DNA from 2 places in the Pseudocitrobacter corydidari genome. Region 1 is predicted to be linked to the other one. Evidence: predicted binding sites of a transcription regulator. Region 1 holds the regulator's gene; the other holds the start of a gene.

Region 1 (7,429 bases):
CGAGAATTTTCAGGCCAGCCGCCGTCTGGAAGGGGCTGATATCCCGCTGGTCACCCTGAGTCGCGAAGACGCGCTGACGCGTATTGAACAACTGCGGGGGCACTATGAGCGATAAATTCGGTAACGACCGCGATCCCTATCTGTTCCCCGGTCTAAACGTAATGCGTAATAAACTGGGCATCCACGAAGCGACCCGCCTTGAACAGGCCGCATGGGAGCTTACCTCTCTACGTGCGGCGACCATCGAACTGGGCCCGCAGGTGCGCGGTCTTCCCTGGCTGTGCGCCATTCATTATCAGCTCTATCAGGATGTATTTGACTGGGCCGGGAAGTACCGGGAAATCAATATCTACCACGGTGACACGCCGTTCTGCCATTTCACGCGTATTGAGAAAGAGGGCAATGCGCTGATGCAGGAGCTGGAAGACGAGAACTGGTTAGCGGGGTTGGAGAAAGAGGCGTTTATTGAGCGGCTGACGTGGTACTACTGCGAAATCAACGTGCTGCATCCGTTTCGCATTGGCAGCGGCCTGGCGCAGCGTATTTTCTTCGAACAACTGGCGATTCACGCGGGCTACGCGCTGGACTGGCGGGAGATTGAACCGCTGCGCTGGAACGACGCCAACCAGCAGGGGGCGATGGGCGATTTGAAGCCGCTGCTGGCACTGTTTACGAAAGTGGTGAGAGTCGCAGCCTGACCCGGTAGAATGCTCCGGTTTGCTGTAACCGGAGCCGCCATGATCCTGCTAATTGATAACTACGATTCCTTTACCTGGAACCTCTACCAGTACTTCTGCGAGCTGGGCGCTGAGGTGTTGGTCAAGCGCAACGATGACATCACTCTCGCGCAAATCGACGCGCTCAACCCGGCGAAAATCGTTATCTCCCCTGGCCCCTGTACGCCGGATGACGCGGGTATTTCGTTGGAGGTCATTCGTCATTACGCCGGAAAAACGCCGCTGCTGGGCGTCTGCCTGGGGCATCAGGCGATTGCGCAGGCGTTTGGCGCGCGCATCGTGCGGGCGCATAAAGTGATGCACGGTAAAACCTCGCCCATCACGCATAACGGCCAGGGCGTTTTTCAGGGGCTGAATAACCCGCTGACCGTCACCCGTTACCATTCCCTGCTGATCGAACCGAATACGCTACCGGAAACCTTCGAAGTGACCGCCCGCAGTGAAAGCGGCGAGATCATGGGTATTCGCCATCGCCAGTGGGATCTCGAAGGCGTGCAGTTCCACCCGGAAAGTATTCTCAGCGAACAGGGGCATGCGCTGCTGGCAAACTTCCTGCGGCGTTGATTGTGCGCCCTGACGGCGCAGGCGTCGTTTACTCCTCGCAATTGACGCTGACAATGAGTTGGTTATACACACCGATCAGCGCCATTTGCTTTTGTTCCAGATCGTCCAGCAGCGTTTCGTTCTTCTCCGCGCTTTCACCGACATCATGCAGGGTGAGTTTGAGGTGGGTAATGAATGCGTCAAGCGCCATTGCATAGTCTTTGATATAGGCCTCCTCAAGGCCGTTGTCACTGAGGGCGCGCGGATCTTTTGCCAGTGATTTGATGAGCGCCAGCTCGTCTTCGAGTTGTTCTATGTCTTGTTGCCACGCCACCAGGGGAATATGTTCGACCTTTTTCTGCTGAGAAATCACGGTGTATAAGCGGTCGACGATCTTCTGCACAATATCTGCGCTTTCAACTACCGCCAGCCGTCCGGTCAGACCACAGTCTTTATAGTACGCCAGTTCAATATCATGCTCTTCGCTGAACAACGTATTGCGAAGGGTGTTTGCCTCTCTGGAGGCTTGTCGATATTGCTGCCAGGCTTGATCCAGCGCCATATGTAGCGCCGGCGCTTTACTCAGGCGATCCTGACGGTAGTCGCCAGAGGAGTGATATTCAACGAGCGCGTTAACCGCTTCGGACAATGTTATTTCGCTCTCGATTAACGTTTGCCCGGCGCGATCCAGTGGCGGTAATGGCGGCTGCGTGGCCGAGATGGTTTTACCGATCTGCCGGTACGTTTCTCTCTCTTCGGGGCTGGATGTCACCTCAAATTGTGACATCAGCATGTTGAATTCGCTTTCCGTGACAGGTGCTTTACGCCTGAAGAGCCGTTGTTCTTTGACTGTTTTAAAGTAGCTCTCTTTGACCCAGACAAGTTGCTGACCGATAACCGTTGGCAATTCAACATCTTCCTCACTGCTTTTGTCATACTGATAGGCGTCGGAATCGTTATTGATAATGTCCAGCCACTGATTGGCTTTCATCGCCACGCTATTATGCGCATCAAGGCTATCAGTTTGTGCAGACGTTGGCGGTGTTTCATCGTGGGTGTTATCACAGCCGCAAAGCAGCCCCATGCACAGCGAGACAATGGCGATGCGTTTTAGAAACATACTATTCCCTTAGTGATTATTTCCATTGTTACGATTGCGCAGCATAACTTTTCTGCGAAAAACATAAAGCAAAAATCGCCTGTATTCGCAATTGCATATTGCCATTGAGTGATTTTTTATGCATATTTTGTGATTATAATTTCATAATCATTGCTGCATAATCACAGAAGGGCATGACATGACAACCAAACAACCTGCAATTACCCGCGCGACGTTCGATCAGGTGATTTTGCCAATTTATGCACCGGCGGAGTTTATCCCGGTAAAAGGTAAAGGCAGCCGCGTGTGGGATCAGCAGGGGAAAGAGTACGTCGATTTCGCCGGCGGGATTGCGGTGACGGCGCTGGGGCATTGCCATCCGGCGCTGGTTGAGGCGCTGAAAACCCAGGGTGAAACCCTGTGGCATACCAGTAACGTGTTTACCAATGAACCGGCGCTGCGTCTGGGGCAGAAGCTGGTGGACGCCACCTTTGCCGAGCGCGTGGTGTTTATGAACTCCGGCACTGAAGCCAACGAAACCGCGTTCAAACTGGCGCGTTACTACGCCTCTACGCGTCATAGCCCGTACAAAAGTAAGATTATTGCCTTCCACAACGCCTTCCATGGTCGCTCGCTGTTTACGGTTTCCGTCGGCGGCCAGCCGAAATACTCCGATGGCTTTGGCCCAAAACCGGCCGATATCGTCCACGTGCCGTTTAACGATTTGCACGCGGTTGAAGCGGTGATTGATGACCATACCTGCGCGATTGTGGTCGAACCCGTTCAGGGCGAAGGCGGCGTGCTGGCCGCGACGCCGGAATTTTTACAGGGGCTGCGTGACCTGTGCGATAAACATCAGGCGCTGTTGGTGTTTGATGAAGTGCAGAGCGGGATGGGGCGTACCGGTTCGCTGTTCGCCTATATGCACTATGGCGTGACGCCGGATATCCTCACCAGCGCGAAAGCTTTGGGCGGTGGTTTCCCGATTAGCGCCATGCTCACCACCGAAGAGATTGCCAGCGCATTCCACGTCGGCTCCCACGGCTCGACCTATGGCGGTAACCCGCTGGCCTGTGCCGTGGCGGGCGCGGCGTTCGATATTATCAATACGCCGGAAGTGCTGGATGGCGTTCATGCCAAACGCGAGCGTTTTGTGCAGCATTTGCAGGATATCGACGCGAAGTATGACGTTTTCAGCGATATTCGCGGAATGGGGCTGCTGATTGGTGCCGAGCTGAAAGAACCGTACAAAGGCCGCGCGCGTGAATTCCTTTACGCGGCCGCTGATGCCGGTGTCATGGTGCTGAACGCCGGGCCAGACGTGATGCGTTTTGCGCCGTCGCTGGTGGTGGAAGAGAAAGAGATCGATGACGGTATGACGCGCTTTGCGCAGGCGGTGGCGAAAGTTGTCAGTTGATATGGCGGTTTAGCCAGATACCGTGCCGCGGCCGCTGACGCCATGCCACCGACGAAATGGTGTGCATGGTGTTGAGGTGGCCCAGAATACGCTGGAGATGCTGTTCCATGGTGCTGAGTGGCCCGTGGGAGAGCGTATCCGGCGACTCCATGATGTTCACATCCCCACTGCTGCCCGATTCATCATACTCCAGGCGCTGCTGACAGCGTTGCAGGGCGACTTCACACGATTCCAGATAACGTTGCATCAGCTCCGGCGAGAGCGTGTCGTGCTCGCGCGCAAGCGTGGTCATGGCGTTGATATGCTCGACGATGAACTGGCTGTGGGTCACCCACAGTTTCATATCTTCCAGATAGTGCGTATTAAAGCCCGGTTCCTGCATCGCCTGATTGAGCGAGTTAAACAGGGCGTTGTGCGCCTGGTTGACGCGCATACGTTGATACGCCAGTTTTTCAGCGGAAGGATCGTCACTCAAAATTAACTGTATTGCTTCCTGATCCGCCTCCAGCGCAGAGTGCGCATTTTTGCGCAGCAGACCGCTTTGCCACTGCGGCCACAGCCACAGCATGCCGCCAAAGGCAATCAGGCAGCCGATAATCGTATCGGCGAAACGCGCGACGATAAACTGCTCGCCGTTGAGCGTCAGCAATTGCAGGGTATATACCGCCGTAATGGTGAAACCCACGGTCGCCCAGCCGTAGCTTTTACGAATGATCAGATAACTTATCAGGGTGATCACCAGCATCGCGGTCAGCGCGAATCCCTCCGGGAAATGGTAGTGCAGCGTGACCGCGGCGATAACCAGCCCCGCCAGCGTGCCCGCCGCTCGGTGGAAGATACGCACACGCGTCGCGCCGTAGCCGTTTTGCGTCACCAGCAAGACGGTCATTAATATCCAGTAGGGTTTCGGCAGATGCAGCGCCGCGCCCATCAGGCTGGCGATGCTCAACATCACGCTTAAACGCGCGGCATTACGCAGGGCGGGCGATTTCAGCGACAGATAGCTTTTCAGCGCCGGGAACAGCGGCAGGCGGCGCTCTTTATCGGCCATCAGGTTACGCGGATAAAGCGGACGCTGCGCGCGCAGGACTTTGGCGATGCGGCTGAAGTGCCAGGCGCAGAACTGCCCGACCGGGTTATCGGGATGCTGGCGGGCAATTTTCTCCAGCGCGCCAATTTGCTTATCCATATTGAAGCGCGTCGGGAAGCGGTGATAAAGAATGTCATCGGCCATTACCCGCAGGCGCGCGGCGACGGTTTGCGCGTTCCAGCGGATTACCGCTTCGGCGTGGCTGCGCTCGACCAGTTTTTGCACCTCTTCTGGCTGGTGCAGGCTCACCGAAATGTGTTCCTGTAAATCCAGCCCCATCTGGAAGGCGCGCAGCAGGCGCTTGTAATCATTGTGCTGATTGGCCGCCAGCATGTGCATCTGCTGGTAACACTGGGAAATCAGGTCGACCACTTTCTGCTGACGATTAAGCAACGGCGGCAGGGCGGTATTGGGGTCGGTATGTTGCGTCAGCAGGCTATATTTGGCTTCGCAGTACTCCGCCAGTTGGCGGTAAAGCAGGCTCAACGACTCGCGCAGCGGCTGTTCGCGCCATAGCCAGAACCAGAACCAGTTAAACAGCCCGTACCATAGCGTGCCGAGCGCGTAGATAAGCAGCGGTTCCCAGATGGGCATATTGCCCGCCAGGCTCAGGGTAAAAATGGCGGCAATCAGCGAGGCCGGAAGCAATCGCCCGTGCAGCGCGCTGATTTCGGCGGTAACGCCCAGCACCATCGCCAGACCGGTAAGAATAAACGGCAGCGGGATATCATCGGCCAGCAACAGTTGCACAATCAGGCTGCAACCGGCGAACAGAGACCCACCGATAATCAGGCGTTTGAAGAAGCGTTTATGGGGAGTATCCAGCCCGGCGATGTTGCAGCAGGCAGGCACTAAAGAGAACAGTAAGCCGTGTTGAAGCTGGCCGAGGATCAGGCCGACGGCGACCGGCAAACATAACACCAGCGTTTGCCGCAGTGCATAGTTGACTTCCGGGTGGTAAATCAGCCTGCGCCACATAAGAGACAAAAACGGCGTATTGCGCGAACAATACGCCGTCAGACGAGATTAACGCGTGCCGTAAACGACGATCGTTTTACCGTGTGCGGAGATCAGGTTCTGATCTTCCAGCATCTTCAGAATGCGGCCCACGGTTTCGCGGGAGCAACCGACGATCTGACCGATTTCCTGACGGGTGATTTTGATCTGCATACCGTCCGGGTGGGTCATGGCATCCGGCTGTTTTGCCAGATTCAGCAGCGTCTGTGCGATACGACCGGTAACGTCGAGGAACGCCAGGTTGCCCACTTTCTCAGAGGTAACCTGCAGACGGCGCGCCATCTGAGAGGAGAGACGCATCAGGATATCCGGGTTAACCTGGATGAGCTGACGGAATTTCTTATAGGAGATTTCAGCCACTTCACAGGCGGTTTTCGCCCGAACCCAGGCGCTACGTTCCTGGCCTTCTTCAAACAGGCCCAGTTCACCGATGAAATCGCCCTGGTTGAGGTAGGAAAGGATCATCTCTTTGCCTTCCTCATCCTTGATGAGTACTGCCACGGAGCCTTTAACGATGTAGTACAGCGTTTCCGCTTTTTCACCCTGGTGAATCAGCGTGCTCTTCGATGGGTACTTATGAATGTGGCAATGAGACAAGAACCATTCGAGTGTCGGGTCTGTTTGCGGTTTGCCAAGCACCATGCGCGGTTATCCTCTGTTATAAGCTATCGCCAGCGGCAAATCAGGCTACCACTGGTGGAAATAATGTCCTTCCCTCTACCTGGGAAGTTGGCCGTCAAAAATTGTCGCAGCCAGTATGTGATGTCCTCTGCATACATGCAGTACGTTTATGTATCTCTGTAGCATCCCGACTGTTTTAGCATAGCTTTCGCCGTGTGTCTCCTGGTGTCTCGCTTCAGCATGACCCAGGTCTACTTCCGTTGCGAGATTTGTTATGTGCGCGTAATCTGACAATAAATTTGCAACTCTGGAGTGACTATTATGCAAGCGCGTGTGAAATGGGTTGAAGGGTTAACCTTCCTGGGTGAGTCGGCTTCCGGGCACCAGATTCTAATGGATGGCAACTCAGGTGATAAAGCGCCAAGCCCGATGGAAGTCGTGCTGATGGCTGCGGGCGGTTGTAGCGCTATTGACGTCGTGTCAATCCTGCAAAAGGGCCGTTACGACGTGACCGATTGTGAAGTTAAGCTGACCTCTGAACGCCGCGAAGAAGCGCCACGTCTGTTCACGCACATCAATCTGCACTTCATTGTGACCGGCAAAGAACTGAAAGATGCGGCGGTGTCCCGGGCGGTGGATTTGTCCGCTGAGAAGTACTGTTCAGTGGCGCTGATGCTGGGCAAAGCGGTGAACATTACCCATTCTTATGAGGTGGTGGAGGGGTAACGCCCGCGTCGCCTTTATGTCGGATGGCGGCTACGCCTTATCCGACCTACGAAAGCTTTGTAGGTCGGGTAAGGTGCTATTTCACCCAATCTTCTTCCCTTCCATCAACCGCTGCACCAGCGGCGTCATGATCAATTCCATCGCCAGCCCCATCTTGCCGCCGGGAACGACCAGCGTAT
Region 2 (7,429 bases), 770 kb from region 1:
TTCGCTAAATTTCGCTTATGACGATGAAGAAATCACCAACCTATGCGCAAACGTTATCGTTCATGCGCAATCCAACAACATTTTCGTTGCAAATTTGGCGCTACTCGCCTGGCAGCGAAAAAGGACCGCCCTTTTCAATCGCCTGTTGCCAGGCCGGACGCGCTTCCACACGCGCCTTCCATGCGGCAATATTGGGCAGAGACGGTATCCCGCCGCGAGAAAGCAGCGCAAACAGTGGAAAACTCATCTGAATATCCGCCATGCTCAGCGTTTCCCCCGCAAACCACGGTGTTTTCGCAAGATGCGACTCGATAAACCCGGCATGTGTGGCAATCTGCTTATTCAGCCAGGCTTTCTGGACGCCCGTTCCCAGCACTTTCCCCACCGTGCGCAACCCCAACGGCACCGGGGATTTGCCCAGCATCTGCAAAACCAGCTTGATCATCATGAGCGACATCAACGAGCCTTCGGCATAGTGCAGCCAGAAGCGATACTGCAATTTGCCGTCAATGTCCTGCGGTTTAAAGCGGCTTTCGGGATCGCCGATTTCCTGAAGATATTCGAGGATCGCCCCGGATTCAGCGATAACGTGGCCATCATTCTCGACAATCGGCGATTTACCCAGCGGATGAATTTTTTTCAAAGATTCAGGTGCCAGCATATTGGCCCCGCGCTGATAGCGGACAATCTGGTAAGGCAGATTTAATTCTTCCAGCGCCCAGAGTACGCGCTGCGAGCGGGATTGATTCAGATGGTGGACGGTTAACATGGTTTTCTCCGCAGGTTTGTTCAAATTAACTATAGGAACAGACGGCAATCCCCGTAAAAATTGCGGCGAAAAAAGCGTTAATCCGACTGGCGAACAGGGGGAGTAGAGGTAGACTTAAAGTGTCAGCACAAACCGGAACCTCCAACCCGTAGCTCGACCGAGGGATGCTGATGTCGGGGGAAACCCTCCCATGAACCAGTGGGATAGAGCGAAAGACAAAGACCGGAACATACGAAAGCGCCCAGTTGTGGCGCTTTCGTTTTTTATTCGTCTTCCAGCAGGCGCGCGCCCGTTCCTTCTTCCCCCAGTTTGTCGCCAGGGTTACGCAGCGGGCAGTCCCGCAGCGACATACAGCCGCAGCCAATGCAGCCATCAAGCTGATCGCGCAGCGCTTCCATCGAGTGAATGCGTTTATCCAGCTCCTGACGCCACTGGGTGGTCAGGCGTTTCCAGTCTTTTTGCCCCAGCGTATGCCCTTCCGGCACCACGCCCAGCGACTCGCCGATCGTGGCGAGCGGGATGCCCAGCCGCTGCGCGATTTTAATGATTGCTACATAGCGCAGCACGTCACGTTTGTATCGCCGCTGATTGCCCGCGTTACGCTGGCTGCGGATGAGCCCTTTGCTCTCATAGAAGTGCAAAGCGGAGACGGCAACCCCGGTACGTCGGGCGACTTCACCCGGCGTGAGCAGCGTTTTAATGCGCGTTGGTTTTTTTTCCATTTTCTGCTTTACCTCAAGTTAACTTGAGGAATTATACTCGCCAGCAAGACAAAAGTTGAAGCAAAAATAGACAACGGGGAGAGCCTTATGTCCCATCGGGAAATTATTCAAACGCTTATCGAATGGATAGATGAACATATCGATCAACCACTTAACATTGATGTCGTGGCGAAAAAATCCGGATACTCAAAATGGTATCTGCAACGGATGTTCCGCACCGAGATGCATCAAACGCTGGGCGACTACATTCGCCAGCGCCGTCTGTTATTGGCCGCACAAGAGCTGCGAAATACCCAGCGCCCGATTTTCGATATTGCGATGGACCTGGGTTATGTTTCCCAGCAGACCTTCTCGCGCGTATTCCGCCGCGAATTCGACCGCACGCCGAGCGACTATCGCCATCGCCTGTCAGCATAAGCATCGCGCCGGATGACGCTTGCGCTTATCCGGCGTGCAGGTAAAACAGAGCCCTTTCCTTATGTAACTATTGTCAGCGATAAATGGCGCATTTTGCTGCGTTTACCTCTGGTGAATAAAACAGCAATTGTGATATAGTTCACAGTATAGAGTGAAACAAAAACAGCGTTTCATATCATTTGTGATTGCCTGTCGATAGCCAGAGTGGACTACACCTTCGTGAGAACGCCGCGCTGTCAGGGCATACCGTTTATCTCTGAGGATAAGGTCTCATGGTTTCCATCTCTACAGGTGTCGTACTGTTACGCTGGCCGCTTTTCAGCGCCATTCTGATGTTCCTTGCCAGTACTCTGAAAATTCGCTTACGCAAAGCTGATTACGCGGGCCTCGCGGTGATTTGTAGCGCGCTGGGTGTGGCGTCGGCCTGCTGGTTCGCAACGGGGTTGCTGGGAATTACGATGGTGGATATTGCGACTATCTGCAATAACATCAAAGAGGTGATGGTGGAAGTGATGAGCCAGACACCGCCAGAATGGCCGATGGTGTTGACCTGATAAAAATCTTATCCATAAAAAAACCTGCTTTCGCAGGTTTTTTTATGTCTGAAAATCAGAACGGGATATCGTCGTCGAAGTCCATCGGCGGTTCGTTAGACGGTGCCGGTGCGGACTGTTGCTGCTGCGGACGAGACTGCGCGCCGCCGCTGAACTGGTTGCCGCCCTGCGGCTGCTGAGGCTGGCCCCAACCGCCCTGCTGCTGACCCTGACCACCTGCCGGTGCGCCACCGCCCTGACGGCCACCCAGCATCTGCATGGTGCCGCCAACGTTCACAACCACTTCGGTGGTGTATTTTTCAACGCCGGACTGATCGGTCCATTTACGGGTACGCAGCTGGCCTTCAATATAAACCTGAGAGCCTTTACGCAGGTATTCACCCGCAACTTCCGCGAGTTTGCCGAACAGCACAACACGGTGCCATTCAGTCTGCTCTTTCATTTCACCGGTCGCTTTATCACGCCAGGATTCGGAAGTAGCCAGCGTAATGTTGGCAACTGCGCCACCATTCGGCATGTAGCGTACTTCCGGGTCCTGGCCCAGATTACCGACGAGAATCACCTTGTTTACGCCTCTGCTGGCCATGATTGTCTCTCCTGAATGTGTTTCTTAATAGTGTAAACGCGCGATTGTAGCATTTCAAAGAGGCGTTTTGATAGCATGCGACGGTGATTCCACTAAACTCGTTTACGTTGAATATCTTACACTCAACAATGGAATGCACATTCCACTACTGTATATTCATTCAGGGTGAGTTGTGTCATAATTAGCCGTTTCCGCCGTTTGTCCTTCAAGCAAATCTGGCAAGCCGAGTCTCTACCGGGAAAGGTAAATGGATAAGATCGAAGTTCGGGGCGCCCGCACCCACAATCTCAAAAATATCAACCTCATCATCCCGCGCGACAAACTGATTGTCGTTACCGGGCTGTCGGGGTCTGGCAAATCTTCACTGGCTTTCGACACCCTTTACGCCGAGGGGCAGCGTCGCTACGTCGAATCGCTTTCTGCGTATGCGCGCCAGTTCCTGTCGCTGATGGAGAAGCCGGATGTCGATCATATCGAAGGGCTGTCGCCTGCCATCTCTATTGAGCAGAAGTCGACCTCCCATAACCCGCGTTCCACGGTCGGGACCATTACCGAAATTCACGACTACCTGCGTCTGCTGTACGCACGCGTCGGCGAGCCGCGCTGTCCGGATCACGACGTGCCGCTGGCGGCGCAAACCGTGAGCCAGATGGTCGACAACGTGCTGACGCAGCCGGAAGGCAAACGCCTGATGCTGCTGGCGCCAATCATTAAAGAGCGTAAAGGCGAGCACACCAAAACGCTGGAAAACCTGGCAAGCCAGGGCTATATCCGCGCGCGTATTGATGGCGAAGTGTGTGACCTCTCCGATCCGCCGACGCTGGAGCTGCAAAAGAAACACACCATTGAAGTGGTTATCGACCGCTTCAAGGTGCGCGAAGACCTGGCGCAGCGTCTGGCCGAGTCGTTTGAAACCGCGCTGGAGCTTTCCGGCGGCACCGCAATCGTCTCTGATATGGACGATCCGAAAGCGGACGAACTGCTCTTCTCCGCCAACTTCGCCTGCCCAATTTGCGGCTACAGCATGAGCGAACTGGAACCGCGTCTGTTCTCGTTCAACAACCCGGCGGGCGCGTGCCCAACCTGTGACGGCCTGGGCGTGCAGCAATATTTCGACCCGGACCGCATCATCCAAAACCCGGAGCTGTCGCTGGCAGGTGGCGCGATTCGCGGTTGGGATCGCCGTAACTTCTACTATTTCCAGATGCTGCGCTCGCTGGCAGAGCATTATGATTTCGACGTTGAAGCGCCGTGGGGCAGCCTGAACGCATCAGTGCAGAAAGTAGTGCTGTACGGTTCCGGTAAAGAATCCATCGAATTCAAATACATGAACGATCGCGGCGATACCTCCGTGCGTCGTCATCCGTTTGAAGGCGTGCTGCACAACATGGAACGCCGTTATAAAGAGACGGAATCCAGCGCGGTGCGCGAAGAGCTGGCGAAATTCATCAGCAACCGTCCATGCGCCAGCTGTGAAGGTACACGTCTGCGTCGCGAAGCGCGTCACGTGTATGTTGAAAATACCCCGCTGCCGACCATCTCAGACATGAGCATCGGCCATGCGATGGACTTCTTCAATAATCTGAAACTTTCCGGCCAGCGCGCGAAAATCGCCGAAAAAGTGCTGAAAGAGATTGGCGATCGCCTGAAGTTCCTGGTCAACGTTGGCCTGAACTACCTGACGCTCTCCCGTTCGGCAGAAACCCTTTCCGGCGGTGAAGCTCAGCGTATCCGTCTGGCAAGCCAGATTGGCGCAGGGTTAGTCGGCGTGATGTACGTGCTGGATGAACCCTCCATCGGCCTGCACCAGCGCGACAACGAACGTCTGCTCGGCACATTGATTCACCTGCGTAACCTCGGTAACACGGTGATCGTGGTCGAGCACGATGAAGACGCCATTCGCGCCGCTGACCACGTTATCGACATCGGGCCGGGCGCGGGTGTACACGGTGGTCAGGTCGTCGCGGAAGGGACGCTGGATGACATCATGGCGGTGCCAGAGTCGTTAACCGGCCAGTTCATGAGCGGCAAACGTAAAATCGAAGTGCCGAAAAATCGCGTACCCGCAGACCCGGCAAAAGTGCTGAAACTGAGCGGCGCGCGCGGCAACAACCTGAAAGATGTCACCTTAACGCTGCCCGTAGGCCTGTTTACCTGTATCACCGGGGTATCCGGTTCCGGAAAATCTACGCTGATTAACGACACCCTGTTCCCGATTGCACAGCGCCAGCTTAACGGCGCAACTATCGCCGAACCAGCGCCGTATCGCGATGTTCAGGGGCTTGAGCACTTCGACAAAGTTATCGATATCGACCAAAGCCCGATTGGCCGTACGCCGCGCTCTAACCCGGCAACCTACACCGGCGTCTTTACGCCTGTGCGTGAGCTGTTCGCGGGCGTGCCGGAATCACGCGCGCGCGGCTATACGCCGGGGCGCTTCAGCTTTAACGTCCGTGGCGGGCGCTGCGAGGCGTGTCAGGGCGATGGCGTGATCAAAGTCGAGATGCACTTCCTGCCGGATATCTACGTGCCGTGCGACCAGTGCAAAGGCAAACGCTATAACCGCGAAACGCTGGAGATTAAGTACAAAGGCAAAACCATCCACGAAGTGCTGGATATGACCATTGAAGAAGCACGTGAGTTCTTCGATGCCGTTCCGGCGCTGGCGCGCAAGCTGCAAACCCTGATGGACGTGGGCCTGACCTACATTCGTCTCGGCCAGGCGGCGACGACGCTATCGGGTGGTGAAGCCCAGCGTGTGAAGCTGGCGCGTGAGCTCTCTAAACGCGGTACCGGGCAGACGCTGTACATTCTCGATGAGCCGACCACCGGCCTGCACTTCGCGGATATTCAGCAACTGCTGGAAGTGCTGCACCAGCTGCGCGACCAGGGCAACACCATTGTGGTGATTGAGCACAACCTTGATGTGATCAAAACCGCCGACTGGATTGTTGACCTTGGCCCGGAAGGCGGCAGCGGCGGCGGGGAGATTCTCGTCTCCGGCACGCCAGAAACCGTCGCCGAATGCGAAGCCTCACATACGGCGCGCTTCCTTAAACCGATGCTGAAGTAGTCACTTCACTAGCTGCTGCCGGGTTTGTTCCGGCAGCAGCGTGATTGCCTGCTGATACGAGGCATCCACCAGATAGTAAATTTGCGAATCCGGCAACGTGCCGTCGAGGTAAACCGTGCTCCAGTGCGCTTTATTAAGATGACGGCTGGGACGCACATCGCTGTGCTGCTGGCGCAGCAGTTCTGCCAGCTCCGGGCTGGTTTTCAACGACACCGCCGGGCGTTCTTCCACCTCTTTAACCATCGCGAAAAGCACATCCGCGACCTTAATCTGCGTCGCTTTCCAGTCGCTGTGTACGCTTTGCTCTGCGCCACTCTTCGCCATGCAGTACACCAAAAGATCCGAACTGGTCATATTATACCTCTTAGTCTCACGAGCCACGGTGTGCCAAACGTCATCACCTCAGTGTGCAACAAGTCGCCGAAAGGTGAAACCTTCCGGCGACTGATTTTTGACTAAAAAAGCATCATTTATCTGCGGGGCGTTTAGTACTCGGAATTCACAATCACTTCTTCATTGTACTTGCCCGCCTGCGGCAGCGGTCGATACGTGGAGTTTGAGGCGCGCAGCACGCGGATGCCACGGGCACCTGCTTCGCGCGCCGCCGAGATATCGTTATCCGAATCGCCGTAGAAGATCTTTACGCCCTTCTCTTTCAGCCACTGCGTTTTGGTATTCTGGCCCGGTTTATCACCGGCAAAAATGACCGGATTCATGCTGGTCGCCGGGATCAGGAAATAGTCCTGCAACGTTTTGGAGACCGTTTCAGTTTTGGTTTCGCTACGCCCGGTAACGAAATAGATGCTGTCACCGCGCTTCACGTGCATCGCAATCAATGAACGGGCGACTTCTTTCGGAATGCTGAACTCATCCCAGCCGTTGTTCATTTTTTCCCAGAATGCAGGGTTCTTCAGATACTCTTCGCTGCCCGGAGACCAGGTTTTCTGCCCACGCCAGAAGCCGGGGCTGGAAAACAGCACCGTATCATCGATATCAAAACCCACCGCCATCGGTGGATGATTCATCAGGCTGTTTTCAATTTGCGCCACTGATACCCAGTGGATGGGTGCCTGTTCGGCCAGTTTAGCGACATCCGTACCCGGATAGAGCGGAGATGGTGATGAAGCATGAGCGGTAACCGTGTTATTTAACGCGAACAACAAACAAACGGCGCTCAGCGCCTGTGTGATCTTGCGCATAGTTTTCCCTAAATCGTCGTCTTGTTTTTGTTTTAAAGTGAGTGATACTTCAAAAAATTAGAAAGACCTTAACGGTTACAGGGAGTGAAGGGAAGGATTTTCCAGGATT

The links. The regulator CRP, encoded in region 1, controls carbon source genes, mostly activating them, when cyclic AMP is high. The targets are predictions, from matches to a motif close to ATGTGANNNNNNTCACAT.
Region 2: the regulator CRP is predicted to act here: its motif matches at 2,036-2,053, upstream of G163CM_RS16275 (YjcB family protein).

Annotation. Positions count from the first base shown of each region.
Region 1 covers NZ_CP087880.1:4,268,317-4,275,745, forward strand. Annotated here, with positions in the region: gene G163CM_RS19755 (YhfG family protein) at 1-115, shown strand, start outside; gene G163CM_RS19760 (putative adenosine monophosphate-protein transferase Fic) at 105-698, shown strand; gene pabA (aminodeoxychorismate synthase component 2) at 738-1,301, shown strand; gene G163CM_RS19770 (DUF3829 domain-containing protein) at 1,330-2,400, opposite strand; gene argD (bifunctional acetylornithine/succinyldiaminopimelate transaminase) at 2,579-3,796, shown strand; gene G163CM_RS19780 (YccS/YhfK family putative transporter) at 3,789-5,864, opposite strand; gene crp (cAMP-activated global transcriptional regulator CRP) at 5,913-6,545, opposite strand; gene G163CM_RS19790 (OsmC family protein) at 6,846-7,250, shown strand; gene G163CM_RS19795 (phosphoribulokinase) at 7,332-7,429, opposite strand, start outside.
Region 2 covers NZ_CP087880.1:3,498,937-3,506,365, forward strand. Annotated here, with positions in the region: gene G163CM_RS16260 (glutathione S-transferase family protein) at 101-769, opposite strand; gene soxR (redox-sensitive transcriptional activator SoxR) at 1,033-1,491, opposite strand; gene soxS (superoxide response transcriptional regulator SoxS) at 1,579-1,908, shown strand; gene G163CM_RS16275 (YjcB family protein) at 2,181-2,462, shown strand; gene ssb1 (single-stranded DNA-binding protein SSB1) at 2,518-3,048, opposite strand; gene uvrA (excinuclease ABC subunit UvrA) at 3,296-6,121, shown strand; gene G163CM_RS16290 (MmcQ/YjbR family DNA-binding protein) at 6,122-6,475, opposite strand; gene aphA (acid phosphatase AphA) at 6,607-7,320, opposite strand.